DNA from 4 places in the Candidatus Corynebacterium faecigallinarum genome. Region 3 is predicted to be linked to each of the others. Evidence: predicted binding sites of a transcription regulator. Region 3 holds the regulator's gene; each other region holds the start of a gene.

What was found. The regulator LexA, encoded in region 3, represses DNA repair genes until DNA is damaged. The targets are predictions, from matches to a motif close to CGAACANNTGTTCG.
Region 1: a site for LexA is predicted at 3,621-3,634, ahead of ACTXPP_RS01290 (HNH endonuclease signature motif containing protein). Genes of this name have one in related genera too.
Region 2: a site for LexA is predicted at 2,460-2,473, ahead of ACTXPP_RS03285 (HNH endonuclease signature motif containing protein). Genes of this name have one in related genera too.
Region 4: a site for LexA is predicted at 1,809-1,822, ahead of ACTXPP_RS10870 (HNH endonuclease signature motif containing protein). Genes of this name have one in related genera too.

What each region holds. Positions count from the first base shown of each region.
Region 1 is NZ_JBQQOC010000002.1:20,512-27,573, reverse strand. It holds gene ACTXPP_RS01305 (GNAT family N-acetyltransferase) at 1-390, shown strand, start outside; gene ACTXPP_RS01300 (aminoglycoside adenylyltransferase domain-containing protein) at 417-1,223, opposite strand; gene trhO (oxygen-dependent tRNA uridine(34) hydroxylase TrhO) at 1,307-2,236, shown strand; gene ACTXPP_RS01290 (HNH endonuclease signature motif containing protein) at 2,252-3,517, opposite strand; gene ACTXPP_RS01285 (RidA family protein) at 3,795-4,532, shown strand; gene purT (formate-dependent phosphoribosylglycinamide formyltransferase) at 4,543-5,826, opposite strand; gene ACTXPP_RS01275 (MerR family transcriptional regulator) at 5,850-6,644, opposite strand; gene ACTXPP_RS01270 (ATP-binding cassette domain-containing protein) at 6,679-7,062, opposite strand, start outside.
Region 2 is NZ_JBQQOC010000004.1:105,787-112,848, forward strand. It holds partial or broken gene ACTXPP_RS03270 (xanthine dehydrogenase molybdopterin binding subunit) at 1-1,193, shown strand, start outside; partial or broken gene xdhC (xanthine dehydrogenase accessory protein XdhC) at 1,241-2,005, shown strand; gene ACTXPP_RS03280 (DUF488 domain-containing protein) at 1,992-2,405, opposite strand; gene ACTXPP_RS03285 (HNH endonuclease signature motif containing protein) at 2,534-3,829, shown strand; gene ACTXPP_RS03290 (GlsB/YeaQ/YmgE family stress response membrane protein) at 3,907-4,221, opposite strand; gene ACTXPP_RS03295 (hypothetical protein) at 4,258-4,548, shown strand; gene ACTXPP_RS03300 (hypothetical protein) at 4,582-5,322, opposite strand; gene ACTXPP_RS03305 (TetR/AcrR family transcriptional regulator) at 5,379-5,957, shown strand; gene ACTXPP_RS03310 (NAD(P)H-dependent flavin oxidoreductase) at 5,969-6,961, opposite strand; gene ACTXPP_RS03315 (hypothetical protein) at 7,047-7,062, shown strand, end outside.
Region 3 is NZ_JBQQOC010000001.1:181,518-188,579, forward strand. It holds gene hrpA (ATP-dependent RNA helicase HrpA) at 1-3,226, shown strand, start outside; gene nrdR (transcriptional regulator NrdR) at 3,219-3,746, opposite strand; gene lexA (transcriptional repressor LexA) at 4,629-5,420, shown strand; gene ptsP (phosphoenolpyruvate--protein phosphotransferase) at 5,440-7,062, opposite strand, start outside.
Region 4 is NZ_JBQQOC010000021.1:5,067-12,128, forward strand. It holds gene ACTXPP_RS10860 (RsmD family RNA methyltransferase) at 1-7, opposite strand, end outside; gene ACTXPP_RS10865 (biotin/lipoyl-containing protein) at 4-255, opposite strand; gene ACTXPP_RS10870 (HNH endonuclease signature motif containing protein) at 266-1,705, opposite strand; gene ACTXPP_RS10875 (ATP-dependent DNA helicase RecG) at 1,867-4,161, opposite strand; gene ACTXPP_RS10880 (DAK2 domain-containing protein) at 4,162-5,784, opposite strand; partial or broken gene ACTXPP_RS10885 (uracil-DNA glycosylase) at 5,874-6,518, opposite strand; gene ACTXPP_RS10890 (thiamine-phosphate kinase) at 6,572-7,062, opposite strand, start outside.

The DNA of each region.
Region 1 (7,062 bases), on a different contig from region 3:
GCCGAGCCCGGCACCCACCATGTCATGGCCTACGTCCACCCCGGTTCCGGCCCGGACTACCCGTGGGGAAACGCCGACCCTGGCTCGCCGCTGCGACTGGTCGGCACCGTGCGCGTCTTCGGCCCGCCCGAGCAGCAGCACATCGGCCGCCTGTGCGTCCACCCCGACTTCCGCGGCTTCGGCATCGCCAGCCAGCTGGTGGACGACGCCTTCGAGGTCATCAAGGGCCGAGCTGCCGCACTGGACCCGAACGTGCAGAAGACCGAGGTCAAGATCGAAGCACAGACCTACCTGATGCCCTTCTACAAGAATTATGGCTTCGAGGCGATCGACGAGCCCTTCACCGCCGAGGGTATCGAGCACCAGGAAATGCGCGTCACCCTGGACTAGGGGCACCCCTCACCGGCGACCCCGCGTCAACCGGCACCGCTGCCACCCATGGCAGCGGTGCCTTTTTCTCTGCCCGGACGCCCCTGGGAGTATTCATCACGAATTGCGTCGGCCAACAGAGCGGCAGCCGACCGTGCGTCCTGCGTCGAGTGGCCGTCTTCGCCGAGATACCCCCGTCTCGCCTGGTCAAGGGGGCCGGCCACCCCAGGAACCCACTCCCCCGCCTGTGCTGCCGCCACGTGCTTCGAGACGATCCGTCCGGTCCGGACGGTGACCAGGATCCGCGCCAACGTCAACAGCACATTGCGTTCATCGCCGTCGACACCGGCCAGGACGTCCGGCAATGCGCCCATCATCGCGGCCCGCAACTCCGACGCTGACACCGGTTCCAGCAGTTGATCCGGGTCCGGACCGCGTAACGTACGTGACGCATCCAGTGCCGTTGCACGGAGCACCACCGCATCAGGGTCGCTGACCGGGCGAGGCAGAGCCCCGGCGGCGATCTCCGCGCGGAGCCATTCGCCGTACTGGTAGTCGATCCGACGGGGACTGCCGTGTTCCACGAGCACCGTCAGCTCGACCGGACGTCGCGACGACACCGCCGGATCATCGGCATGGCCCGACCATCCCGAGACCTGCAGCAACAGCGCAGACAACTGGTGTCGTTCCGCCTGGTTCAAGCTCCTCCGAACGACGACGAGCAGGTCAACATCACTGTGGACCGTGAGACCGGGCGTCACCGCTGACCCGTACAGATACACCCCACGGACTCCGCCGGGATCATGGGTGTCGAGATGCTCGAGAATCAACGGCACGGCAGGTTCAGAAGCCACAGCAGAAAGCTCGTCCACCTGTCCCAGGGTACGGGGTCCGCCGGTTTTCAATCTCGTGGCCGGTCGCCGATAGAGTGACCTGCGTGGGAACCAAAGGAACCAACTCCGAGACACGCATCCTCCTCTACTACCAGTTCACCCCGATCGCCGATCCGGTTGCGGTGATGCTGTGGCAGCGCACCTTGTGCGAGTCGCTCGGGTTGCGCGGGCGCATCATCATCAGCCCACACGGGATCAACGGCACCGTCGGCGGTCCCCTGGACAGCGTGAAGCTCTACATCCGCCGCACCCGCGAGTTTCCGGGGTTCAAGGACATGGAGTTCAAGTGGTCGGCCGGCTCCGCCGAGGACTTCCCGAAACTGTCGGTGAAGGTCCGCGAGGAGATCGTGAGCTTCGGGGCCCCCGAGGAGCTTGCCGTCGACGTGGACGGTGTCGTCGGCGGTGGCACGCATCTGAGCCCGCAGCAGGTCAATGAGCTTGTCGAGGAGCGGGCGGAGGTTGGTGAGGAGGTCGTGTTCTTCGACGGTCGCAATGCGATGGAGGCGCAGATCGGGAAGTTCCGGAACGCCGTGGTGCCGGATGTGACGACCACGCATGACTTCATCACCGAGATCGACTCCGGCAAGTACGACGATCTCAAGGACCGTCCGGTGGTCACCTACTGCACCGGCGGCATCCGTTGCGAGGTGCTCAGCGCCCTGATGCGCAACCGTGGGTTCAACGAGGTGTACCAGATCGACGGCGGTATCGTCCGCTATGGCGAGCAGTTCGGTGACAAGGGCCTGTGGGAGGGCTCGCTGTATGTCTTCGACAAGCGGATGCACATGGAGTTCAGTGAGGACGCCGCACAGCTCGGCCACTGCGTGCACTGCGGCGAGGCGACGAACACCTTCCACAACTGTGTGAACGAGGACTGCCGCGAGATGGTCCTGCTGTGCGACTCCTGCGCCGCGTCGCCCGCCACCGCGCATTGCGGTAGCGAGACCTGTCAGTCCGTCGGCGCGCACCTGTAGCCCGGCTCCGCTGCTTTATCGAGGACCGGGGGTGGGGGGGTCGGCCTCGTCAGGCCGGGGCCCGAGGTGCGCCGGTGACAGGGGGCCGGCGGCTGTGGTGGTGGCGGTGATCTTCCCTGGTCCTGCCCAGTGCAGGGTGACTGCATCATCCGGGCTGGTCACTCGCCATATCCCCAAGGTCTTCAGTTGGTGGTGGGTCCGGCACAACGCGATCCCGTTCTCCACACTGGTCGGCCCGTCGCTGGTCGGATCGGTGTGCGGCGAGCTGACCAGGTGGTCGTGGTCGCAGCGGTCGGCCCGGACGCAGCAGCCGGGGAATCGGCACCGTCCGTCCCTCCCCTCGATCAGTGCCCGCTGCACCGTGGTGAAACGGTAGGACGCTGTCGCCGGAACCTCGGCACGTTCCGGCAGGTTCCGGACCTGCTCGGCGATCCCGGCCAGCGTGGCCGCGGTCGTCGGTGAGACCCACCCGATTCCGGTGAGGTATCCGCCGGCACCTTCCTGGGTGTACATGTTGACGGTCACGGAGAGTTGCTCCATGCGTCCGCCGAGGATGCCGAGGACAACCTCGCCCCGACATTCGCTCATCGTCGGGGCCGCAGCCGGCGCATCCCCGTCCGGCACTGCGGCGTCCTGCGTGGCGTGCTCCCGCCGCCAGTCCAGTGCAACGTCGCTGATCGACGACCACAAGGACTCGGCGATGACCTCGGTGCCGCAATCCAGGACGAACTTCGTCCCCTGACGGGTCAACCGTACTTCCTCTGCTTCGCGCTCCTCGGTCTGCGCCACCACCAGCGGGGCGACCGCCACCAGCGCCTCATCGGCGACATCGGACAAGGCTGTGATCGCAGTGATGTTGGTCCGGTCCACCCAGTCACGAATCGCCGTAGCCACTGCGGCATCGAGGACGTCCAGGAGAACATCTGTGGCCGGGTCGGAGGTCCGGAGTGCCCTGGCGTGGCGGTTCACCCGGCTCCACAGGGTGTCGAGGTGGTCCACGGAGTAACGGCCGTCCGCCCGGAACGTGGCGAAGAGGTCCGGCATCCGTTCGGCGATCTCGGCGGCGTGGACGTAGCGGTGCGACTCGGCGGTACGTCGCCGGCGCATCACCTCCGCGGATGACAGACGGTGATCTGCCGGCACCCCGGCGAGGAACTCCACCAGTTCCAGCTCTGCACGGTTGATCCTCCCCGAGAACTGCAACGCCAACCCGGCCCGTTCACGACGGGTCAGTGGGGTTGCCACCTCGCCACCTGCCTGGGGTGATGGTACGACGTTCATGGGTTCTCCTGCCGTCAGAGTATTTACGATCACATTGTCGAATGGTGCACTTCGTACACTAACAACTGCACTGGACAGCAATATTTCGCCCAGGTTCCTGATGGGAACGTATGTTCTAAATTGGAGGTTCAGCCGCGACGGTCAGGACAATCCGCAGGTCATCGACGTCCGTCCAGGACGAAATCTGACGCAAGATCCGGGTTCCGACGGTGGACAGACATCCCGGTAGGGTGTGGAGGTAGCCTGCAGCGCCCGCCCAAGATCGGAGCCCCCGAAGATGAAGCGCCCCCTCGCCGTGCTTGCCGGATCCACACTTGTACTCGGACTCAGTGCCTGCGGATTCGATGAGACGGTGTTCAGCTCCTCCGCCGAGGAGAGCGAGACCAACGCCCGGGCGGTCTCCGTGCCCTCCAGCGCCGACCTGTACCGCATCGGCGCCACCGGCCCCGACGAACTGAACGAGGACGCCGAGGAAGGCGACCCCCTGCGCTTCATCGATCCGTCGCTGATCACCGACGAGGGGACACTCAAACGACGGATGACCCCCACCGAAGCCCAGGCACTCGGAGTACTGTCGAAGATCAACGACGAGCTCAGTGCCGAAGAGGTCAGGATCCTCGATGTCGCCAGCATCCGGGTGTACCTCACCGACGGGCCGGACGGTGCGGACTACGAGGGGTGGCAGCGTGCGTACCGCACCTTCTTCGCCAACGTAGACCCCGATTCCGGGGAGAGCCTGATCACCCCCAGCGCGCTGACGGTCACGAAGGACCCTGAAAGCTCGGACACTGAGACCACCTCCCCCACCTCGGCCCCGGCGACCAGCGAGCCCGCGGAGCCGTCCGAATCCGCTGAACCCACCGAAACTACTGCGACCACCACGTCCTCGTCGCCACTGCCCGGACAGGACAACCCCACCAAACCCACGGTGCTCACCATCGGGGTCGCCGACCAGCCCGTCGACGGCTGGCTGGTGCAGGTCGAGGTGGACGCCTACACCGAGTCGGACGACTAGAACAGGACGACTAGCGGCGTCCCCACTCGCCGTCGGCGTCGGCCGGAGCGTCCGAAACGCCCTGCAGCGACACCGTCACAGTGTCCGCCGCCTGGCTCGCCCGCTCACGGGCGATCTCGACGTTCTCCGCGGTGGAGAACGCCACACCCATGCGGCGACGCTCGTGGCTGACCGGCTTGCCGAAGATCCGCACCTCGGTCTCCGGCACCGCCAGCGCCTGGGACAGGCCGGAGTACGCGGGGAACTCGGCGCCGGCGGAGGCGTCCTCACTGCTCTCCACCCCACCGTAGATCACCGCGGAGGCACCCGGGGAGATCAGCGTGGTGTCGATCGGCAGACCCAGGATCGCCCGGGCGTGCAGGTCGAACTCGCTGAAGCGCTGGGATCCCATGGTCACCATGCCGGTGTCGTGCGGGCGGGGGCTGACCTCGGAGAAGTACACGTCGTCACCTTTGATGAACAGTTCCACACCGAAGACGCCGCGTCCTCCCAGCGCGCTGGTGATGCGGGCGGCGACGGAGCGGGCGGCCTCGTGGGCGGCCTGGGTCATCTGGGCCGGCTGCCAGGACTCCACGTAGTCGCCGCGGTCCTGGCGGTGACCGATCGGCTCGCAGAACCAGGTGACGCCCTCACCGGTCCCCGGGTCCAGCGACCGCACGGTCAGCAGGGTGATCTCGTAGTCGAAGGGCACGAACTGCTCGATGATCACGCGCTGGTTCGCCACCCGCGCGCCACTCATGGCGTAGTCCCAGGAGGCCTGCAGATCGTCCTCGGAACGCACATAGGACTGGCCCTTGCCCGAGGAGCTCATCACCGGCTTGACCACGCACGGCATGCCGACCTCCTCGACACCGGCGGTGAACTCCTCGTAGGTGGAGGCGAAGACGTGGCGGGAGTTCGGCAGGCCGAGCTCCTTGTCCGCCAGGTTGCGGATGCCTTCACGGTTCATGGTCAGGCGGGTGGCGCGGGCGGTGGGGATGACCGTGGCCACACCCTCGTCCTCGACCTCTTGCAGCGCATCGGTGGCCAGCGCCTCGATCTCCGGCACCACGAAGTCGGGGCCGACCTCCTCGATCAGGGCGCGGATCGCGGCCCGGTCGGTCATGTCGAGGGTGTAGGCGGCGTGGGCGACATGGTGGGCGGGGGCGCCCTGGTAGCGGTCCGCGGCATGGACCTCCACCCCGTAGCGCTGCAGGGCGATGGTGACTTCGCGTCCGAGCTCGCCGGATCCGAGCAGGAGGACCTTGGTGGCGTTGGGGGCGAGTGGCGTTCCGATGACGTCAGGCGTGTACATGCCTGGAAACGCTACCAGGCGAATCACCAGGTGGGGTTGTCGGTGTCCACCCCCTGTGCCGCGGCGTTGGCGCGGATCAGGTCGACGAGGAAGTCGGTGTGGTCCTCACCGTCGACGGTCCAGTTGACACGGAAGCGGGCATCGGCGAGGTACATGCCGGACAGGATCACCTGCCGGTCGTGGGTGACCTCGTACCAGTACGACAGCGAGGCGCGTTGCCGCTCGGCCAGGGCGTTGCCCTCCTCCGAACCAGGTAGGACGCCGCGCTGGTGCGCGTCGGCGAGGGCACGGGCGAAGCGGTCGCCCTCCTCCCGGATGTTCTTCCAGTCGGCCTCACCCATCTTCGACATGGCGTCCTGCCCCTGCCGCCATTCCTCGGTGTCGCCCCAGCGTTCCTCGGCCTCGCGCTGGTAGTCGGGGTCCCAGTCGGGCCCGAGGATCTCCCGGACCCTCCGGGGTGGCACCGGGCCGGTGTAGACACCACTGTCGGCCTCGGCGATCAGGGCGTCCACCGCGGCGAGCATGCGCTCGACCCCCTTGCGCCGGTCGATGAGCATCTCGCGCTGGCGCAGCAGGTGGATGCGCTCATCGGAACCGGTGGCGTCGAGCAGCTCGGCGATCTCGGCGAGCGGGACGCCGGACTCGCGGTAGACGAGGATGCGTTGGCCGCGGGCGAGATCCTCGTCGGTGTAGATGCGGCAGTCGGACCAGGTGCGGGTCTCCGGGACGAGCAGTTCTTTGGCGTCCCAGTGGTGCAGGGTGCGGACGGTGACGCCGAGGAAGTCGGCGGCCTGGCTGACGGTGAATTCGGTGTTCATGAACCAGATACTCCTCCCTGACGCGACGTGAGGGTCAAGCCAACTGCACCGCGGCATCGCTGACCGCGGCAGCGAAGGTGGCGTTGTGGCAGGACCAGAGGACGGCCGGGAGGCCCTCGTCCCACAGCGGCTCGACACCGGCCGCGCGCAGGGCGGCGTGGTACTCCCCCGCCGCATAGCCGCGCATGACGCGGGCGAGCCAGGCGTAGCCCTCGGCGTCCAACCCGACGGTCGGTTCGTCGAGGATAAGCAGGCCGGGCCCGCGGACCAGGGCTGCGGCGACGGCGAGCATGCGTCGCGGCGAGCTGGGGACGTCCAAGGGGTGGACGTCCCGCCACTTCTCCAGTCCGACCCAGACCAGCGCGGCCTCGGCGTGGGCGGCGTCGGTGCCGACGGCGAGTTCGCGCAGTGCGGTGCG
Region 2 (7,062 bases), on a different contig from region 3:
ACCCGGACCGTCTGGAGGCGGCCTGGACACAGGTGCTCGACCATGCGGATGTGGAGGCGCGGGAGGCGGAGATCGCCGCCTTCAACGCTTCGCACCCGTCGCGGCGTCGGGCGCTGGCGATGACCCCGGTGAAGTTCGGTATCTCCTTGAACCTCACCGCCTTCAACCAGGGCGGGGCATTGGTACTGGTGTACAAGGACGGCTCCGTGCTGATCAACCACGGCGGCACCGAGATGGGCCAGGGCCTGCACACCAAGATGATGCAGGTCGCCGCCACGTCGCTGGGTGTGCCGCTGGGACTGGTGCGCCAGTCGCCGACCCGGACGGACAAGGTGCCCAACACCTCCGCCACCGCCGCGAGCTCCGGCGCGGACCTCAACCGTGGGGCGATCAAGGACGCCTGCGACCAGATCATCTCGCGGCTGCGCGTCGTCGCCGCCTCGATGCTCGGGGCGAACCCGTCCGACGTGCGCTTCTCCCGCGGATGGGTGTCTGCGCTGGGCATGCCGGACGACCTGGCGTGGGAGACGGTCGTCGCCGAGGCCTACATGCAGCGCGTCCAGCTATCGGCGTCCGGCTTCTACCGCACCGAAGGGCTGCACTGGGACGCCTCGGTGATGCAGGGCGAGCCGTTCAAGTACGTCGCCTACGGGGTCGCCGCCTGCGAGGTGGAGGTCAGCCGCTTCGACGGCAGCTACGAGGCCCGGCGGGTGGACATCGTCCACGACGTGGGCGACTCATTGTCGCCGTTGATCGACATCGGCCAGATTGAGGGCGGGTTCCTCCAGGGCCTCGGCTGGCTCACCCTGGAGGATCTGCGCTGGGACGACGGCTCCCACCCCGGCGACCGCGGGTCGGGGCGGCTTTCCACCGCCGGGGCGTCCACCTACAAGCTGCCGTCGTTCTCCGAACTTCCGGGGGAGTTCACGGTGGAGTTGCTCGACAAGGCTCACGAGGAGGGCGCGGTGTACGGGTCGAAGGCGGTGGGGGAGCCACCGCTGATGCTGGCATTCTCGGTTCGCGAGGCACTGCGGCAGGCCGTGGCGGCGTTCGGGTCCACTGACGGGGCTGACGACTCCCGCGTCGCTTCGGTCGTTGACCTGCCATCGCCCGCCACCCCGGAGGCGGTGTACTGGGCCATCGAGAAGGTGCGGACGAGCACACTGGTGGACACCGTCGTGGGTGCCCCATGAGCTGGTTGTCGGACGCCGCGGCGCTGCGGTAGTCCCGCACCCCGTCGGTCCTGGTGACCGTCATCGCCCGACAGGGGCACGCGCCACGCGAGGCGGGCGCGAAGATGCTGGTCACCGTCGATGCGTCCTACGGATCCATCGGCGGCGGCAACCTGGAGGCGGGTGCCGTCGTCCGGGCCCGGGAGCGGCTCGCGGCGACCTCCGACGCCGGATACGCTCCGGATACCATGGAGTTCCGGCTCAACGACAAGGTCCCGTACGACCACGGCCGTCAGTGCTGCGGGGGAACGGTGACGGTCCTGCTCGAACCGCAACCGGTCCCGCCGGCGGTGGTGGTATTCGGTTGCGGCCATGTCGGCATCGAACTTGCCCGGATCTTGTCGCGACAGGACGCTGACCTGTGGCTCTACGATTCCCGACCCGCACAGGTCGAGGCACTGACCGGACAGGTCGCCGACTGTCCGGCGACGGTGCGGGTGAAGCACACCATGCTCCCCGAGGCTGAGGTGGAGGACATCCCGGCGGGGGCGCATGTCCTGGTGATGACCCACGACCACGGCGAGGACCTGCACCTGTGTGAGGCGTTGCTGGCACGCCAGCGGGATCCGGGAGCGCAGGGGCCGCTCGGCTCGGTAGGGCTCATAGGGTCGTCCGCGAAATGGTCACGGTTCCGGAGGAAGCTCGGGGACGCAGGATTCACCAATACCGATGTCTCCGGCATCCAGTGTCCGGTGGGGATGGACGGTCTGGGCGGGAGTCACCCGGCGACTATTGCGGTGAGTATCGCCGCTGACCTGCTCAGTCGCGGCTGAGGACGCTCTCCACCCACTCCTGCAACACACGCGCATGGGTGTGCTCGGTGTCCTTGCCGGCGAAGAGCAACAGGACGTCCCGGTCTGCGAGAGTGTCGGCAAGCTCGGCGAGGATGTCGTCGAGCTCCCCGACTTTGTGGCGTTCGTCGAGTTCGGCGCGGTAGGCGTCGCCGAACTGATCCCAGTCCAGCGCACCGTGGTGGAAATCAGTGCGGAGCTGGGGGGACGGGGTGAGCTCCTTGGGCCAGCCGGTCAGCGGCAGGTCCTCCTTCTTCACACCGCGAGGCCAGAGGCGGTCGACGAGGTAGTGGCCGGCGCTGCCGACACTGTCGGTACTGCCTGCGCTGTCGGTACTTCCTGCACGGACGTCGTAGACGCGGGCGATCTTCAGTGATCCCATGGCCTCGAGCTTACGCCGAGAACGCCCGGATCATCAGCGAGAGTCAGATCAACTCGAACATATGGTTGACTCCGCAGTGGCAAAAGAGTAAAGTTCTTCGTAGAAACTACTTCGGGGAGGACGAGATCATGACAACCGCGGCGCCACCGGGCCCAGTCGACACCAGCAACGTGACGTCCATCCAGTTCGTGCTGAACAACGGCGAACTCACCATCGTCGGCCACCTGGCGAGCCTGCTGCCCCGTGAGCGCATTTCCTCAGCACTGGCACTGCGGGCACGCTCACGGTCGGATGCCATCCGATTCGCACACGCAGCCGAACTGGCTACCCGCATGCCTGGGCTGTACGGACGCGCGGTGACGACTGGCACGGTGACGGTGGAGCACTTCGACACGATCTGGGGCCGGATCAACCGGCAGCTGGCCACGGTCCCCTCCGGCGCGGTGGATGAACTCCTCCCGGTGCTGGACACTGCAGTCACCCAGCACGTCACCGAATGGCTGGTTACATCCCCCAACCCGGTGTCACTGGCAGACCTGCGCGACCGGGTGGACGAGGCTCTGCTCGACATCGCTCCTGACCTGGTCGACCGCACGGCCGAGGCCGAGGCGAACACCACCACGCTGCACCGCCGGGGAAACACCTTCATCCTCACCGCCGGCTCCCAGACCACCAGTGCCGCCATCGCCGACGCACTCGAATCGAAAGCGCGGGACCGGCTGGCGGGCCTGCGTCGCGAACGCACGATGCTGGACGCAGACGAGGCCGCCGAACTCCCCGGCCTGCCGACAGGTTCCCAGGTCAAAGGTGAGATCTTGCTAGGATTGCTCGGCGACTCCCCGAAGACGATGAAGATCCGGGTCAACCTGTACCGGACAACCCTCGACGGACTCCACGGCATCGGCGCCGGTTATGTCGGCGGGGTCGGTTGGGTCGACAGCCACAGCGCCGACAAGCTCGAGTCGGCAGCGAAGGTCGTCCGCGAGATCACCACCGACCCCAAGGAATACCCCACCTCCGACCACTACCGGTTCCGGTTCACCGACAAGCTCTTCCTCGAGGGCAGGGACGGGCACTGCCGGTTCCCCTCCTGCACCGTCCCGGCGTCACAGTGCGAGAACGACCACATCGTCAGTTCCCCGCACACCGACCCGACCAGTGACGGGGCAACCCACGTCAGCAACGGTCAGAATCTCTGCAAGGCCCACCACCAGGCGAAGACCGAAGCACACTGGACCTGCTACACCGACGACGGTGGTTACACGATCCACTGGACCGGGCCCGACGGGCGCACCGTCACCACCTACGCCTCCGGTCCCCTGGCCAAGTTCAAAGGAATGAGCCCCTCAGAGGTCGCCGCCCCCGCTGCCGACAACGCCAGCGCTGAGATCACCGACGATCCTGATGTCCCCGCCCTGGAATGACCTGGAATAACTCAGCCCCCACCGCCAACGGCGGTCGGGGCCAGCAGTGCGGACTCAGTGTCTGTTCAACGCGTGGCTCAGCGCTTCTTCCCGGTGACCGCGCCAAGGATCCACAGGAAGATCACCGCGCCGATCAGACAGGTGAAGAAGCTGAACCACAGTCCACCACCGGCCACATCCACACCGAACAGGCTGAGCAGCCAGCCGCCGACGAAACCACCGATCACACCGACGACGATGTTGAGCAGCACTCCCATCTGCTCGTCGGTCTTCATGATCTTCGATCCGATCCAACCGGCGAGACCACCGATGATCACCCAGCCGATGAAGCCGAGCGTCGGGGTGGAGCTTGCCGCGAAAATAAGCGTTGAGGTCTCCGTTGAAGTGTCCATAGACACCTTTGTACATGGTGGGGCATAATCAGGTGCATGTCTGAATCGAAGAACACCTACCGCAGGCGACTGGTCGCCATCGCGACCGCCGCCGGCCTGACCGCCGCGACCGCCGTCGCCACCACCGGGGCAGCCTCCGCCCAGGACCTGCCGAGCTTCAGCTCCGCCTCATCGGCGACCGACAACCCGACGGTATCCTCGCTGATCACACTGTCCAGCAGCACCGATGTCGTCGGTTCCCTGGCCAGTGTCTTCGGCCTGCTCGCCTCCGGCAGCCTCGCCGCCGGGTCCTGGCAGTCCGTGCCGGGCTCAGCCAACAACGGCTAACAACGGCAAACAACGGCTGACACCGTTCAACGGCTAGTAGCCGTCCGCCAGTGCCACGGCGTGCAGTTCCTCGGACACCTGCCGTGCCAGCCCCTCGTCCGTCCACATCGCCCGGACGACCTGCTCGCTGGAGCCGTCGGGCAATGACGGGACCATGCCGGTGAGGCTGTCGCGCAGGTGCCGCAGCACGCGCTCCTGCGCGTCACGTTGGGTGAACGGCATCGGCTCCTCGCCACGTCCGGTGTGGTGTGGCAGGTCGGGCACCAGCCCCCAGCTGCTGCGGTAGATGTCGTAGCCGACGAGTTCCTCACCGTTGTCGAGGATCAGCGTGTCCTCGCAGCGGATGCGCGTGTAGTTCGGCGACTCGGTCATGTCGACGCAGGCCAGCTGCTCCTCGTCGAGCAGGCTGACCCACAGGGAAGCGTGTACTCCGGGCTGTCGGTAGGGAGCGGCGGCAATGTAGCCGCGGGGGCTGACGTGGGCGGTGAAGGCGGTTCCGGTGTCGGGCACACAGGCCCGCAGGAACGGGACGATGGTGGACACCCCGTTGTTCCGCAGTTTCGTGCGCATCACCCCGGGTGAGGCATTCGAACCCACCGCGACAACAGCGGTGCGTCCCAGGTCAGTGGCAATGTCGGCGAGCCCGGTCGTGCCGGGGAAGAAGCCCTCGTTTGTCAGTGTGCCGGAGGTCCTCGGCCAGTGTCCCGGGTAGAGCCAGGGGGTGGCGGTGAGGTCGACGTCCAGACAACGGGTGTGTTCGTTGCGCTCATTCATGGCACCTTCCACCCTACGCACCGGGGCGCTGATGGCACCGACTATCGTTGGTCTTCATGCGAACGACCACCGGCTCCTCCCGCCGGGACGATATTCTCGACGCCGTCGACCGCCTCCTCGGGGCCGGCGGCGTTCATGCGGTGACCATGCGGAAGGTCGCGGCGGAGGCTGGCGTCTCCCTGCGGCTCGTGCAGTACTACGGCACGAACAAGGACACGTTGCTCACCGCGGCCCTCGACCGAGCCACGGAGCGCAGCGTCGCCCGCTGGCGTCGCCCCCTGGCTGATGCCACGTCCCTGCGTGCGGTGATCGAGGGCTACTTCGACTCTTCCCTGCCCGTCGACGAGGAGACCCGGGCCCTGCACCGCGTCGGGGTGTCAATGGAGTTGATGGCGGTGACCGGGGTGGAACCGGCGGCCTCGGCCTATCAGCGCCACCTGGATGCCACGGCCGCGGAGTTCACCGCCGCGTGCCTGACCGCTCTTCCGGAGCTCGGCGAGGAGACCGCCGGACGCATCGTCGACACCGCCATGGCCCTGGGCCACGGTCTGGGTTCGTTGCTGATGTCGGGCAGGATCAGCGAGGACGCTGCCCGCGCCACCGTCAGCGACATGGTCGGCGACCTGCCGGGATAGGGTGAGAAAGCTCAGCAGAAGCGACGCAGCAGCGTCGAGGCCTCCTGCGCCATCCGCCGCACCACGTGGCCGGCGGGTTCCTTGCGCTGTAGCAGACCGATACCCTGCCCGGCGTGCAGTTTCACATCATCGGCGTGGTCGCCGCCGGGGGCCCGGGCGGCGATGAGTTCGGCGTCGGTGACGGTCTGGTCGTCGGCGTAACGGTCGACGAAGTCATTGCGGACCGTTCGCGTGGGCCAGGTGTCGATGTCCCAGCCGACCTGTTCGGCCCGGTCGTAGATACCGGTGAGCACGGTGTGCCGGGAGGACGCCGTGACCGCCGCGTCCTTCAGCTCGGCGGATCCGAGCGCTTCGGGTGAGCCCAGCAGTGCGGTACCGATCCAGGCCGCGTCCGCCCCGGCACCGAGGGCTGCGGCGACCCCGCGTCCTGATCCGATGCCGCCGGCGACGGCGACGGGCACGGCCGGGGCGTGGATCGCCACATAGGCAAGGATGTTCTGCATCAGTGCCATGGTGCCGATGCGTCCGGTGTGGCCGCCGGCGTCGGAGCCTTGGACGCACAGGACGTCGACATCGGCGTCGAGTGCCTGGCGCACCTGCAGTCGGGTGTTCACCGGCGCGACGACGCTGATCCCGGCGTCGTGGGCGCGTTTCACCCAGGGGCCGGGGTCACCGAAGGCGAGGGAGAGCACGGTGGGTTTTGCGGCGAGGGCAGCCTCGAACTGGTCGGCATGTCCGGTGGCGGCGACGGCGTCGTCGAGAGCCCACACCATCAGGCCGATGCCGAAGTTGCCGCCGCCACGGGCGATCTCGGCGTTCTCGGTGATCCACTCCGGGCTGGTGTTCGCCCCCACCCCGATCATGCCCAGTCCACCGGCGGCGCTAACGGCGGCGGCGAGCTCGCCGCCGGCGCGTCCGGCCATCGGTGCCCCGATGATCGGCACGTCGATCCCCCACAGTCGGGTGATCAGTGTGTCCATCCCGAGGGAACTGTTACGTGTCATGGTGTCCTTCGTCGGGTTCGTTCATCGGGGTCGATCATCAGGTTCGTTGTCCCTCCCCGAGCGTACCCGGGTACCGTTGACCGTCATGGAGATGCAACTCA
Region 3 (7,062 bases):
TTTCTTCTCCGGCGAGCGGGAGATCCGCGATGCTGCGGATGCCCTGAGCACCCGGAAGTTCCGCAACCTGGAGATCCTGCCGCTGTTCGGACGCTTGTCCGCCGCCGAGCAGCACCGGGTGTTCAGCACCGGTCCGCGGCGCCGGATCATCCTGGCCACCAATATCGCCGAGACCTCCCTGACCGTGCCGGGCATCAAGTACGTCATCGACACCGGCTACGCCCGGATCTCCCGTTACTCCCACCGCACCAAGGTCCAGCGGTTGCCTGTCGAGGAGATCAGCCAGGCCTCGGCCAAGCAGCGGTCCGGACGATGCGGCCGTGTCTCCGAGGGCGTTGCGGTGCGCCTGTACTCGGAGGAGAACTTCGAGACACGACCCGAGTTCACCGACCCGGAGATCCTGCGTACCCACCTGTCCAGCGTCATTCTCTCGATGACCGCTCTGGGTCTCGGAGACATCGCCGACTTCCCTTTCCTCCAGCCACCCGACTCGAAATCGGTACGCGACGGTGTCCTGCTGCTCAAGGAGCTCGGTGCCCTGGGAGATGACTCCGACGCCGGGCTTTCCCTGACCCAGGTGGGCCGGGACATGGCCCGGATCCCGACTGATCCGAGGCTGGCCAGGATGTTGTCGGCCGCCCACGAGCTCAACGTCCTGGAGCAGGTGGCGGTGATCGTCAGTGCCCTGAGCATCCAGGACGTCCGGGAACGTCCGTTGGAGCAGCAGGCCCGTGCCGACCAGCTGCATGCCAGGTTCAAGGCTGACTCCGACTTCATCAGCGTGCTGAAGCTGTGGAACTATCTCCAGGAGCAGCGCCGCGAGCTGTCCGGCAACAAGTTCCGGAAACTCTGCCGCGAGGAGTTCATCCACTATGTGCGGGTTCTGGAGTGGATGGACCTGGTCCGCCAGCTGCTCGGTGTCATCCAGGATCTGCGGTGGAAGATCCCCGATGTACGTCACTTCCGCGACCTGCACTTCGAGCTGGAGCCCCCTCAGACGCCGACCGACGGTGGGCGTCGTGGCTCCGGCGCGTCCCCGGACGAGACGAACGTGCACAAGGCGATGCTTGCCGGCCTGCTGACCAATATCGGTATGCGTCAGGGCAATTCCCGGCAGTTCACCGGGGCACGCAACAGTACTTTCGTGATCCACCCTTCATCGCATCTGTCGAAGAAACCACCGCAGTGGGTCATGGCCGCCGAACTGGTGGAGACCTCGCAGGTCTTCGCCCGCACTGTGGGCCCTCTGGTACCCGAGTGGATCGAGGCCATTGCCCCGCAGATGGTGCGTTACTCCTATGCGGAGCCGCACTGGTCGTCCAAACGTGGCGAGGCACAGGTGCACGAGAAGGCGATGATGCTGGGGCTGCCGATCATCCCGGACCGGCGGGTCAGTCTGTCCAGGACCGATCCGGAGGCCGCCCGGGAGATGTTCATCCGGCATGCCCTGGTCGAGGGCGACTGGCGGACCAACCACCGCTTCTTCCGTCACAACCAGGAGTTGCTGGAGGAGGCCGAGAGCCTCGAGGACAAGGCACGGAGGCGTGACATCGTCGTCGACGACGACACCCTCTTCGCCTTCTACGACGCGCACATCCCTGAGTCTGTCGTCTCCACCCGTCATTTCGACTCATGGTGGAAGAAGGCCCGGCACAAGACTCCTGACCTGCTGAACTTCTCGGCGGACGCGCTGATCGACTCCGATGGTGGAGCGGCTGCGGCACGTGAGTTCCCCGACACGTGGACCCAGGGAACGATGACCTTCGACCTGGAGTACGTCTTCGACCCGGGCGACGAGGCCGACGGCATCACCATGCGCATCCCGCTGCCGCTACTGGCCACCGTCGAGGAGGAACCGTCCCGGTGGCTGGTGGCGGGTATGCGTGAGGAGCTGTGCATAGCGCTGATCAAGTCATTGCCCAAGCCGCTGCGCACCAGTGTGGTACCGGCCGGTGAGTTCGCCCGGGCAGCCTTGTCCCGGATGACCCCCTATGACGGCGACCTCGGACAGGCCTTCGCCGATGCTCTGCGCCAGTTGGGTGGCAGCGGGATCAGCGCAACCGATTTCGACTACAGCCGGGTGCCCCGACACCTCCGGATGACATTCGCCGCGGTGGACCGCAAGGGCAAGACCGTGGCAACCTCCAAGGACCTTGGTGAGCTGCAGAAGAACCTGGCCGGCGAGATCTCCCAGTCCATCGCTGCCGCGGCTGCCCGGACGAGCGGCGGTACGGAGTCCGGCTCCGAACCCACGCCGGCCTCTCCTGGTGGCGCTGCGCGTCGCGGACGCTCCAAGGGAGCCCCGGGTAAGGGGAAGCAGGCTGACACCCGAGGGTCCGGAGCCGGTGGCACCGGTGCCGGTGTGCTGGCCCAGGCGGACAGCTGGACCGCGGAGACCTTCGGCACCATCCCGGAGTCGGTGGAGACCATCGTCGACGGCCAGCCCACGTCCGCGTATCCGGCGCTGGTGTCCGACAAGAAGAACGGGCTGCTGCTCAAGGCCTTGCCCACTGCCCAGGCGGCGGCGGGCCAGCAGTTCTCGACCGTGCTGGCGATGATGCTGGGGAAGTGCACGGTATCGACGAAGCAGATGATCAAGGGGATGCCGCTACGTCAGCGGGTCGCCATGGAGAACTACCCGCACGGTGGTGCGGAGGCCCTGGTGGAGGACTGTCGGGTTCTGGCATGCCGTGACCTGCTGGAAAAGCATGGCCCGGTGATCCGCGACCCCGACCGCTGTGCCACCGCACTGGAGGCCGCCCGCACATCTGGGCCGGGTGTCGTCCGGCAGATGGTGGTTGCGATCGCTCCGGCGGTGTTGGCGGTCTCGGACATGGCCGAGGAATTGCAGTCCTGGGATGGTGCGTCGATCACCGACATGCGCAAGCAGTTGGATTTCTTCCTCGGGCCGCACCGGGTGGCGGTGAACGGTGTCGGGCATATGCGTCACGTGCCCCGTTATGTCGCTGCGATGTCTGCGCGGCTGGAGTTGATGGAGACCGCCCCGGACCGCGAGGCCGACCTGGATAGCCAGATCCAGGAGTGCCAGGAGATGATCGAGGCGACCCGGAAGCGGCTGCCGAGCTCCCGGTCTGCGACGCCCCAGATCAAGGAGGTCGAGTGGTTGGTCGAGGAAGTCCGGGTGTCACTGTTCGCGCAGCACCTGGGGACCTCGCGTCCGGCCAGTGTGACCCGGGTGCGCAAAGCCCTCGACAAGATCAGGTGAGGTTGACGCCGTGCTCTTCGCTGGCCCGGTGGACCGGGTCTGACGGGTCTACCGGGTCGGTCGAATCGGCGGAATCCGAGGCCTTCCGTAGCATGGCGATCTCGCGCTCGAAATCTTCGGTGGATTTGAAGGACTTGTAGACCGAGGCGAAACGCAGGTAGGCCACGACGTTCAGTTTGCGCAGCGGTTCCAGGATCGCCAGGCCGATATCATCGGCGGCGACCTGCGAACCGTGTCGAGCACGGATCGACTGCTCAACGTCGTGGGCCAGCACCTTCAAGTCATCCTCTGACACACCGAGCCCCTGGCAGGCTCGACCGACACCACGGATGACTTTGTCGCGCCGGAACTCCTCGGTGACACCGTTGCGTTTGGTGACCAGCAGCACCGAACGCTCCACAGTGGTGAACCTGTTCTTGCAGTTCGTGCATTCACGGCGGCGGCGAATCGCGGACCCGGACTCCACGGTGCGGGAATCGACGACTCGTGACACATCGGAGCGGCAGGCGGGGCAGAGCACGGTGGTGCTCCCTTCGTGACAGGTTGGCGGATCGCTTCGTTGTTCACGATCCTACCGCTACCCCACCGAGCACACCCCCGGAGGTCATGAGCCCTGGGAGAGCTGACAGTGTCATGCCATAGCGGGCGTGGGAGAGGTCAGCGTGCCGAAGTATCCGTGGACACCGGGGCGACATCCACCGCCTGGCCACCGTGCGTAGCGCGGTCGCTGCTTCCTGCATCGATTCCGGCGACCGCCGCAGGATGATGGTCCACAGCTGGCTCGGGCTCCGAACCCGCGATGATCACCGGACCCGCACCAAGCAGCGCAGCGAAAGTGACGAGTGCGAGCAAACACACACCCGGCGATTCCGCCACCAGGTTCATTCGACGGCGAATCCTGGCCCATCGGCTCGCAACATCGAACGGGCGTTCCACACCGGAGGCGATCCGACGTCGACGTTCGCGGTCAGCTACGGTAGGCGTATGCACCGCACCACTGCCCCAGGTGTTCGAAAACGGGGCGGCAGAAGCTGACCGCACCGAATCCTGACCGGCCCAATCGGGGCGCCGGTACACGGGACGATCAGCGACTACAGTGTAGCGAGTGGTGTTGACTACAGCCATGACGACCTCTTTCTCCTGGACTGGCGCCGACCTTCGGACACCGTGGCAACCCCATGAGACCACCGGGGTCGGACACGAACACCGGGACACCGCCTCAATTTCGCCCGCATGTTCGAGAACCTTCGTTCGTTCGAAAATCTAGCACGCGCGTTCGAACGTGTCCAGCCTTATCGAGAATCTTTCGAACACAATGATGAAACATGTCCACCACCTGATGTATGGTCGAGCTAACGACCAGTTCAGCGGGTCGGCAACCAACGTCAGGGAGTGGGTCACAATGACAGAGAATCAGCAGATCCCGGCGGATTCCGCGGGCAGCACGCCAGCGGATTCCGCAGGCAGCACAACGGGGACACGGCGCCGGTCGGGGTCGCGTGCGACCAACGCCACCGATTCGAAGGGCCGCGAAAAGCTCTCGGAACGTCAGCGACGGATCATGGACGTGATCAAGGACGCCACCCGCTTCCGCGGTTACCCGCCGAGCATCCGGGAGATCTGCGATGCCGTCGGGCTGAACTCCACGTCCTCGGTCTCCTACCACCTGCGCGAGCTGGAGCGGAAGGGCTACCTGCGCCGCGAGGACAACAAGCCGCGGGCTGTCGACATCCGGGATTTCGAGGAAGACACCTCATCGCGTCCGGGGCCGAAGCCGGCAACGGCCCCCGCCCCCACGACTGCCCCCGAGGGCATGCCCTCGCCGTCCTTCGTCCCCGTCGTCGGTCAGATCGCCGCAGGCTCACCGATCCTCGCCGAGGAGCACGTCGAGGCGCACTTCCCGCTGCCCCAGGAACTGGTCGGCGGCGGCGAACTCTTTCTGCTGCAGGTGGTCGGCGAGTCGATGCGCGATGCCGGCATCTTCAACGGCGACTGGGTCGTGGTGCGGTCCCAGAAGGTCGCCGAGCTCGGCGAATTCGTCGCCGCCATGATCGACGGGGAGGCCACGGTCAAGGAGTTCCAGCAGGACGACAGCGGAACCTGGCTGATCCCCCACAATGAGCTCTTCGAGCCCATCCGGGGAGACAACGCCGACATCCTCGGCCGTGTCGTGGCGGTCCTCCGCAAGATCTGACCGGTTGCTCCCGGGCGGGTCAGCGTCCGATCACTGCCGCAGCCGCGATGCGGGCTTCCTCAGCCCCTTCAGCGTCCAACGCTGCGGCGGCCATCTCCCGGCAGGTCACGAAATCAACCTCGCCCAGCTGTGCGCCCACCGCCGCCAACGCCGGGGTCGCCGCCGACAACGAGGTGACGCCGAGCCCTGCGAGCACACAGGCCAGCAACGGGTCGGCGGCCGCCTCACCACAGACTCCCACCGCGGTCTTCGTCACCGCGCCTGCACGACAGGTGGTGTGCACCAGGTGGAGCACCGCCGGCTGCCAGGGATCGGTGAGATACGCCAGCGAGGACGACAACCGGTCCGCCGCCATCGTGTACTGGGTCAGGTCGTTCGTGCCGATCGACACAAAGTCCAGGTGGGACATGATCTTCTCGGCCATCATCGCCGCCGCCGGCACCTCGATCATCGCCCCGGCGGTCAATCCCCGACTGTGGCACAGCTCAGCGAACCAACGGGCCTCCTGCACTGTGGCCACCATGGGTGCCATCACCCAGGTCTGCCCCCCACGCTCCGCCCTTCCGGTGCTCTCCACCGACAGAGCGATCCCGTCAAGCTGGCGCTCCAGCAACGCCTTGTTCCCCCGGGCGATACGCAGACCACGTACTCCCAGAGCCGGGTTCTCCTCGTCCTCGGCATCCACGTACGGCACCGGCTTGTCGGAGCCGGCATCCAACGTACGGATGACCACCTTGCCCTCAGGGAACGCCGACAACACCGAGGCATAGCGCTCTGCCTGCTGCTCCACACTCGGTTCGGCGGTCTCACTGAGGAAACTCAGCTCGGTGCGGAACAACCCGATGCCCTCGGCGACCGACTCCGCAGCCTGCATGGCGGTGTCGCCGTCCTGCACATTCGCCAGCAACTGCACCCGGTGACCGTCCGAGGTCTGCGCCGGACCACTCCAGCCCCGGACCTTCTCCGCCAACGCCGCCGCCTCAGCGACCCGACGCTCGACATCCTCGGCCGGCACGCCGGTCTCAATTGTTCCGGCAGCAGCATCCACCAGCACCTCGGTCCCGTTGGTGATGTCCGCCAGCCCCTTACCGACGGCGACAACGCACGGAATGTCCAGTTGTCGGGCGATGATCGCGGTGTGGCTGGTGGCCCCACCTTTCTCCGTGATCACGGCGACGATCAACTCGGGGTCGAGGGTGGCGGTGTCCGCTGGCGCGAGGTCGTCGGCACACAGGACATGTGGGGTGGTGACCTCCGGGATTCCCGGCTCCGGTTCGCCCCGGAGTTCGGCGATCACCCGATCGCGGACGTCCTTCAGGTCGGTCACCCGCTCGGCCATCACACCCCCGGCCTTGAGGAAGAGGTCCACGAAATCATCCGTGGCCTGACGCACCGCGTACTGGTTGGTCTGCCCGGCGTTGATCGCCTTCTTGACCTTCTTCGCCCACGCGCGGTCCCGGGCGATGGCCACCGTCGCCTCGAGGACCTGGCGGGCGTGCCCCTCCACCGTCTCCGCGCGTGCGCTGAGCCGACCGGCGACGGTGTCGACCGCCGCAGTGAAAGCCTCGAACTCGGCCTCACGCTGGTCCTCGACGACCGTTGCATCCGCCTCCGGAAGCTCGGGACGCTCGGTCGCCCACGT
Region 4 (7,062 bases), on a different contig from region 3:
GGGTCACTGGCCCTTCCCCTCACTGCGCTCCTCGCGCTCCTCATCAACCTGCTCAAGAGAGAGCAGCAGGTCGCCTCCGGCGACGTCGGCGAAATCGTCGACGGCCCGGCGGCGCGCCACTCCGGGCCCCGGAGCGTCCACGGTCGACTCAAGCTTGACGGCTTCGACGACGGCCAGCTGCTCGCCGGTGTCGACGACCTGTCCGTCCTCGACCGTGAATCTCACGATGCCTGCAAAAGGGGCGAAGATGTCCATGCCCGGAAGCTTAGTGCCCACTGTCGTCCGGCGGGTCCTCGGGGACCGGCTTCCGTGCCGTCCTTCTCACCCTGCGGATCTTGACTCCGGGCGTGTCCCAGAAGGCGAGACAGACATTCGCTCTCGGGGCGCGCTCTCGGTCCTCGGACACCGGCGGCACCCAGTGGACGCGGTCACCGCTGCCAGCTGGTGCCCGGTGGGTTTCGACACGATCCGGGTTGTCCCGGAGGTCGTTGACCCGCGCGTGGTTACCGGGGTCTGCCAATGTCAGATTGTGCAGATCCGTCTCGCCGCCGTGCTCCCACCCGTCGATGTGGTGGATGTGGCAACGAGCTGCCGGCGTCGAGGACCCCGGCGCGGAGCTGCCGCCCTCTTCACCGAAAAGTGCCAGGTACTGGGCGAGGCTACCGAGCCGCTGTGATCGCCCGAGCGACAGTGTCTGCCCCTCGAGGTCCATGACCTGGCAGAAGAAGTTCTGCGCCTCCGTACCTTCCACCAGTGTCGAGACCGGAATTCGGGTCCCGACGTCAGTTGGCGCGACCCCTGTTCCCGCAATCAACTGGTCAAGGGTCATCGCAGCAACGATAGTGGTCTTCCCGCGGCCCGGTCGCATCGTCCCTTCCGGTCCGTAACCGGCGGCGAGCACCGCAGCAAAGGCATCGTGCTGACGCTGCTCCGGCGTCCGGTTGTCCTCGGTGGGGTCACATCCGCCATCTACACCCACCAGCGTTCCTTCAGCGTCGATCAGCGAACCAGCCGTGGCATAGTCAGCCATCAACCCCTGCAACGCTGCCGCCGACTCAGGGGTGAGCAGACCTCGAATCGGAGTCATCCCGTCGTACTGCTGTTCGCCAACGACCAGCGAACGCATCCGTTGATGGTCGCGCTGTGTATAGGGCTCGTCCTCCCCGACCAAGCCCAGCAGCCAGGGGCGGATCCGGCGAATCTGTCCGGGCCCGTCCACCTGCAGTGCGGGCACGAGTTCACGGTCCACAACCGCCGTAATGCGCTCCTGACTCGGCGCCGGCAGCGCATCCAGCGCCCGATCGAGTTCCGCGACGGACTCGGCACCGACACTCCCAGCCTCCACTGCCTCTGCCAGTGTCGGCATGTAGTGCTCAGAGGGAGCTGTCGGATCCGCTCGGAATGCGTCGCCTCGCGGGTCGAGTCGCCGCACGGCCCGCACCCTGGTCCGGGCATCCCGACCAACGATGTGCATCCGGTCGACGAGCCAGGAAACCTTCTTGGACTCCTTCTCGGGGATCACAGCCTCATGGGCACACAGGAACCGGGTATCCACGACAGCCATGCTCCGCCTGGCGGATTCAACCTCCCGGAACATTGACTCCCGCTCATCGACACCGAACCGGTCCCAGGCGTCCTGCCCCTGGGCAACCAACTCCTCGGCGGCAGTGACGAACGCGGAGACCGCAGTGCGCAGGCCTGCCATGCTGCCACACCCGCCAACCTGTCCGACCATGACCCCTAATCACCCCGCTCACGTCCAGCGCCAATCCACCGGTACTTTTGTCTTGAAACTCACCTTAGTCAATCGAACACCCATTCGTCAACGGCCACTTCGTAAATACTGCGGCCCCCTTTCCGCCCTCGTCAGTTCCGCTCGATGTAGTCCTGGTCATCCACGGTAATGTCCGCAACCAGCGACCGGGCCAACTGCTCGTCGTAGGCGACCAGCTCCTCGGCGTACCGACGCGCCTCGAACACAATCTCCGAATCGACCGAAAGATCGAGAATCTTCACCCGTCGCACCCGGTGCCCGGACTGCTTCTCCCCCAGTACGTCGCCCTCGGTCCTGCTCCGCAGGTCAAGTTCAGCCAGTGCGAAACCGTCCCGCGTCCCCGCCACCGCCTCGAGACGCTGGTAGGACACCACTGCCTGCCTCGTCGTACCCTCGGCGTCCGGCATGATGTCCGTGCACAGGAAACACATCGACGCCGCCTCGCCACGCCCGACGCGACCCCGCAACTGGTGGAGTTGGCTGACCCCGAAATTCTCGGCCTCCATGACCACCATCACCGTCGCCTCCGGGATGTCGACGCCGACCTCGATCACTGTCGTGGAGACCAGGACGTCGATGCGTCCGGATGCCAACCCGTCCATGATCTCGGCTTTGTTGTCCATCCGGCCGTGGAGCGTGCCGACGCGCAAGCCCCGCAACTCCCCACCCTGCAGTCTCGTAGCCACCTCATCGACGCCTCCCTCCCCCTCGATCCTCGGCACGACGATGTAGGTGCGGTGTCCCTGCTCTGCCTGCTCCCTGATCACCGCGTACATCCGGTCGACCCAGGACCTCTTCCACATCGGGACGACGAAAGAGTTGATTTCGCCACGTCCCGCCGGTGCGGTTTCCAGGGTGCACAGTGTCAGGTCGCCGAACATCGTCATCGCCACCGTCCGCGGGATCGGTGTCGCGGTCATCACGAGCAGGTGTGGGGTGCGGTCCACCGGCGAGGTCTCCCGCAGCCGGTCGCGCTGACGCACGCCGAACCGGTGCTGCTCGTCGACGACGACCATCCCCAGGTCGAAGAACTCCACGGAGTCCTGGATCACCGCGTGGGTGCCGATGACGATGTCGGCGGTACCGGAGATGATGTCGAGCAAGGCTTCCCGCCGCTCCGCGGTCGACTGGGATCCGGTGAGCAGGGAGATGTTCACCCCGCTTCCCTCGAGGAGTCCGCCGAGAGTCTGCGCGTGCTGGGTTGCCAGCACTTCGGTCGGCGCCAGGAATGCACATTGCCCGCCGGAGTCCACCACACGGAGCATCGCGAGCAGGGCGACGATCGTCTTGCCGGATCCCACATCGCCCTGGAGCAGCATGCTCATCGGCGTCGTACCGGACGCCGCACCGGACGCTGCCGCCGTCGCTTCGCCGGACGCCGCGCCAGTCCCGGCGCCCTCCATCGCCGCACCGATCTCGGTCAAGGCCACCGTCTGCGAGTCGGTCAGGGTGTACGGCAGCTTCTGGATGAGCGCGGCATATTTCGACCCGGGGCTCACGGGTACGACGGCACGGCCGGTACGCGCAGTGCTGTCCTCCCGTCGCAGCGCCATGACCAGCTGCAGCGCCAGCGCCTCATTGAATTTCACCCGGGTGCGGGCAGCGTCCGGCCCGTCCTCCGGGGGCCGGTGGATGTCGTGGAGGGCGGTACCGGCCCCGATGAGCTCGGCACCGTCGATGACCGGCCACGCCGGCGCGCCCGGGACCGTCGCCGAGGGCAGCATCTCCGGGGGGCTGGCCATCGCGTCCAGGACGTGGCCCATCACCCCCAGCAGCTCGGCATTGTTGGTTCCGTGACGCCGCGGGTAGGTGGGGAGCCACGGCACGGAGAGCAACTGTTGGGCGGCACGCATGCCACCGGCGACGTCGACGATGGTCTTCAGCGGGCCGAAGGCCCCGAACGCCGCCTCGTAGGCTTCACCGGTCAGCGGCTCCCCGTCGACGACGGGCGGCGGGTGAAGGGTGATGTAGCTGGGGTTGCGCAGCTGCCATTCGTCGCGGAACAGGCCGAGTTTCCCGGCCAGCATCACTTTCGCACCGATGGCGATGAAGGGCTGGTGCGAGCGCACATTCCCGAAGAGTGCCGAGGAGAAGTCGACCCCGTCGACGCGGAAGCGGAAGTTGAGGATCTCGCGGGGGCCGCGTCGACCGCGGTTGTCCTGGACCTGCGTCCAGGTGATTTCGGCGAGGCAGGTGAGGTGGTCGCCTTCGACCAGTCCGTCCCCACCGTCGCTCATGGCACCGGTGCCGCTGGTATGGACGTAGGACGCCGGGAAGTTCAGCAGGGCATCAGCCATGGTCACCAGCCCGGGTTTCCCGGCGAGGGTACGGGCACGGTCGGGCGGGATGACCTGACTCAGCGGCCGCGGATCGTCCCAGCCGAGCATCTACTCCACCCCCACCTGGGCGCTGACCCCGAGTCCGGGGGCGCGGTAGCCGTGAATCTCGATTTCGGTCCCGTCGGCGGCATGGTCCTGCCGCAGGGCGTCTTCGACGGATATGACCTCCTCGGTACTCCATTCCTGCCCGTCGGCCTTGTCTCCGTAGAGGACGGTGACCAGTTCGCCGCCGGGGATGAGCAGTTCCCGGACCTGGTTGTACAGTTCTTCGGGGCCGCCGTCCACGGTGGCCCACCGCTGGTAGGACACGGCGTCGGCCATCTCTTCGGCGTTTTCTTCGGCGTCGGCGTCGGCACTGTAGACGGCCATTGCCGCCAGTCCGCCGACGAAGCTCTCGGTGTCGACGACCATCGCTTCGGTTCCGCTGTCGGAGAGGATGTCGAAAAGCTCGGTTGTGTCCTGCCCGTTGGTCAGGACGATGCAGTCTTCACCGGCACGTTCCTTGAGCTCTGCCACAACTTTCCCGGTCGTCCCGACGGTGGCGCCGGCCTCGGTGAACACGTCACGCAGCCGCCCCTCGGGGACGAGTGCCAGAACCGGGCGCCGCAGTTCACCGGCCGGGTCGACAACGGGTCCAGTGCGTAGGGGAAGCGCCTCCAACCGCAGCTCAGAGACCTCACCGTGGGCGAAAGCGTACTCGATCAACGGCCCGCCGACGAGGGTGTGGACATGAACGCGCCAGTGCCCGTCATCGACGGGGACGACGACGACACTGTTGCCTCCCCGGTCGAGTTCACCGCGTAGGGTGTCGATGTCACCGCCGTAGGTGAACATCACCTCGATCTCCGCTGCGGCATCGGCGGGGACGGTCGCGGAGGTGGCGCCGGACGCGGCACCGGCGGCACCGGATCCGCAGGACGCTGCGGTGTCCGCGGCCGCTGCGGCGGGTGTGTCCGCGGCCGTGGCTGCGGCTGCATCTCCGCTGGCTGCGTCACTTTCCTCACCGTCCAATGCCTCGACAAGCGCATCGAGGATGACCACCAGGCCCCTGCCACCGGCGTCAACGACGCCGGCCTCGGCCAGCGCCGGCAGCTGGGCGGTGGTCTGGTGCAGAGCCTCGATCGCCGCATCACGGGACGCCGTGATCACCTCGACGATAGGCGGGTCGTTCTGGCTGGTGGAGACGGCTTCGGCGCGTTCGGCGGCGGCGTGCAGCACGGTGATGATGGTGCCTTCGACCGGGTCGGAGACCGCGCGTCGGACGAGCTTCTCGGCCCGATGCAGCATCCGCGGCACTTCAGCGACCGGGAGGTTTCCGGACGAGGTTCGGGCGGCGGTGTCGGCCACTGCCCTCAGCAGCTGGCTGAGCACCAGTCCCGAGTTACCTCGGGCGCCGACGACGGCACCGGCGGCCAGAGACGCAGCCAGGTCAGCGACGGAGGCTTCCCCGCCTTCGCCGTAGCTCATGGCACGCTGGTCGCCCGAGGTTCCCAGCTCACCGTGTTCCTGGTTCATCCGCTCGACTGCGGCCTCCATGGTGGAGGTCATGTTCGATCCGGTGTCGGAGTCCGGGATGGGGAAGACATTGAGCTGGTTGATCTCGTCCCGGTGCCGGCGCAGGCCGGACGCGGCCAACTCCGCCCAGGTGGCGATGTGTTTCGCGGTCAGCATGCGTCACCGTCCTCCCACAGTGGTGCGGTGCCGTGCAGGACGGTCCGTCCAGTCACCGCATTGTTCTTCTGCCCGGTATCCTGCCCTGCGAGGTCCCAGTCCACCGCAGCCACCCCCTGCGCCTCGAGGATCCCGTTGGCACGGGTGAAGGGATGTGAGCCGAAGAAGCCACGGTAGGCCGACAACGGCGACGGGTGGGGTGAGAGTACGCACCGGTCCCGGCCGATGACGTCGGCGACCTCCTGAGCCTGCTTGCCCCACAGGATCGCCGCGATCGGACGGGTCGCCAGATGGTTGACCACCGCCTCGGTGACGGCCTCCCAGCCCAGTCCGCGGTGACTGCCGGCCTGCCCTTCGCTCACGGTGAGCACGCGGTTGAGCAGCATCACCCCGTTGTCGGTCCAGGGGGTCAGGTCGGCGGACTGCGGACGGTCGTGCCCCAGGTCGTCCTGGTATTCGGTGTAGATGTTCTGCAGCGACTTCGGCAACGGTCGGGTCTGAGGTGCCGAGGAGAAGGACAGTCCGACTGCATGTCCGGGGGTCGGATAGGGGTCCTGCCCCAGGATCAGCACCCGGGTGTCGTCGGCGGGGTGGGACAGCGCCCGGAGGATGTTCTCCGGGGCGGGCTGGACCTGTTCACCGTCGAGGATCCGCTGAGCCACCTGGTGCACGACGGTGTCCAGGGCCGGTTCAGCCCCGCCGTCCGTCAGGATCGTCCGCCAGCTGGGGTGGATCGTCGCCAGTATGCGCCCGGCGAGCACATTGGCGTCGCTAGCTTCGCTGTCGTTCACCGGCGGTCACCGCCATGGGACAGGGAGTCCCATCCGTCGATGTAGGCGGGAATCTGTCCGTCGACGGTCACTGTGGGGGTGGCGCCGATCACCGGGGTGGCGGCATCTGCCGGTCCCCCGGCCGGATCCGCAGCCGGATCCGTTCCCGCACCCGATGCCACCTCGCCGGTGCCCTTCCCGACCGTGCCCAGGAAGCGGTACCCGGCCGGGGGCTCCTGGTCGGTGGTGGCCAGCAGGGTGTGGTCCTCGCCGCCGGTGAGCACCCACTGCAAAGGGTCGACGCCGAGAACCTCGGCGGCGTAGTAGAGCTGGGCGTCCGGGGTCAGTGCCGCCCCGTCGAGGTCGATGGTCACATTGCTGCGCCGTGCCAGGCTCGTGAGGTCCTTGAGCAGACCGTCGGAGTTGTCGGTCATGGCCTTGACTCCGGCGGCGCGGGCCACCGCACCGCGTCCGACCACCAGGGTCGGGGCGCAGTGCCGGCGGACTA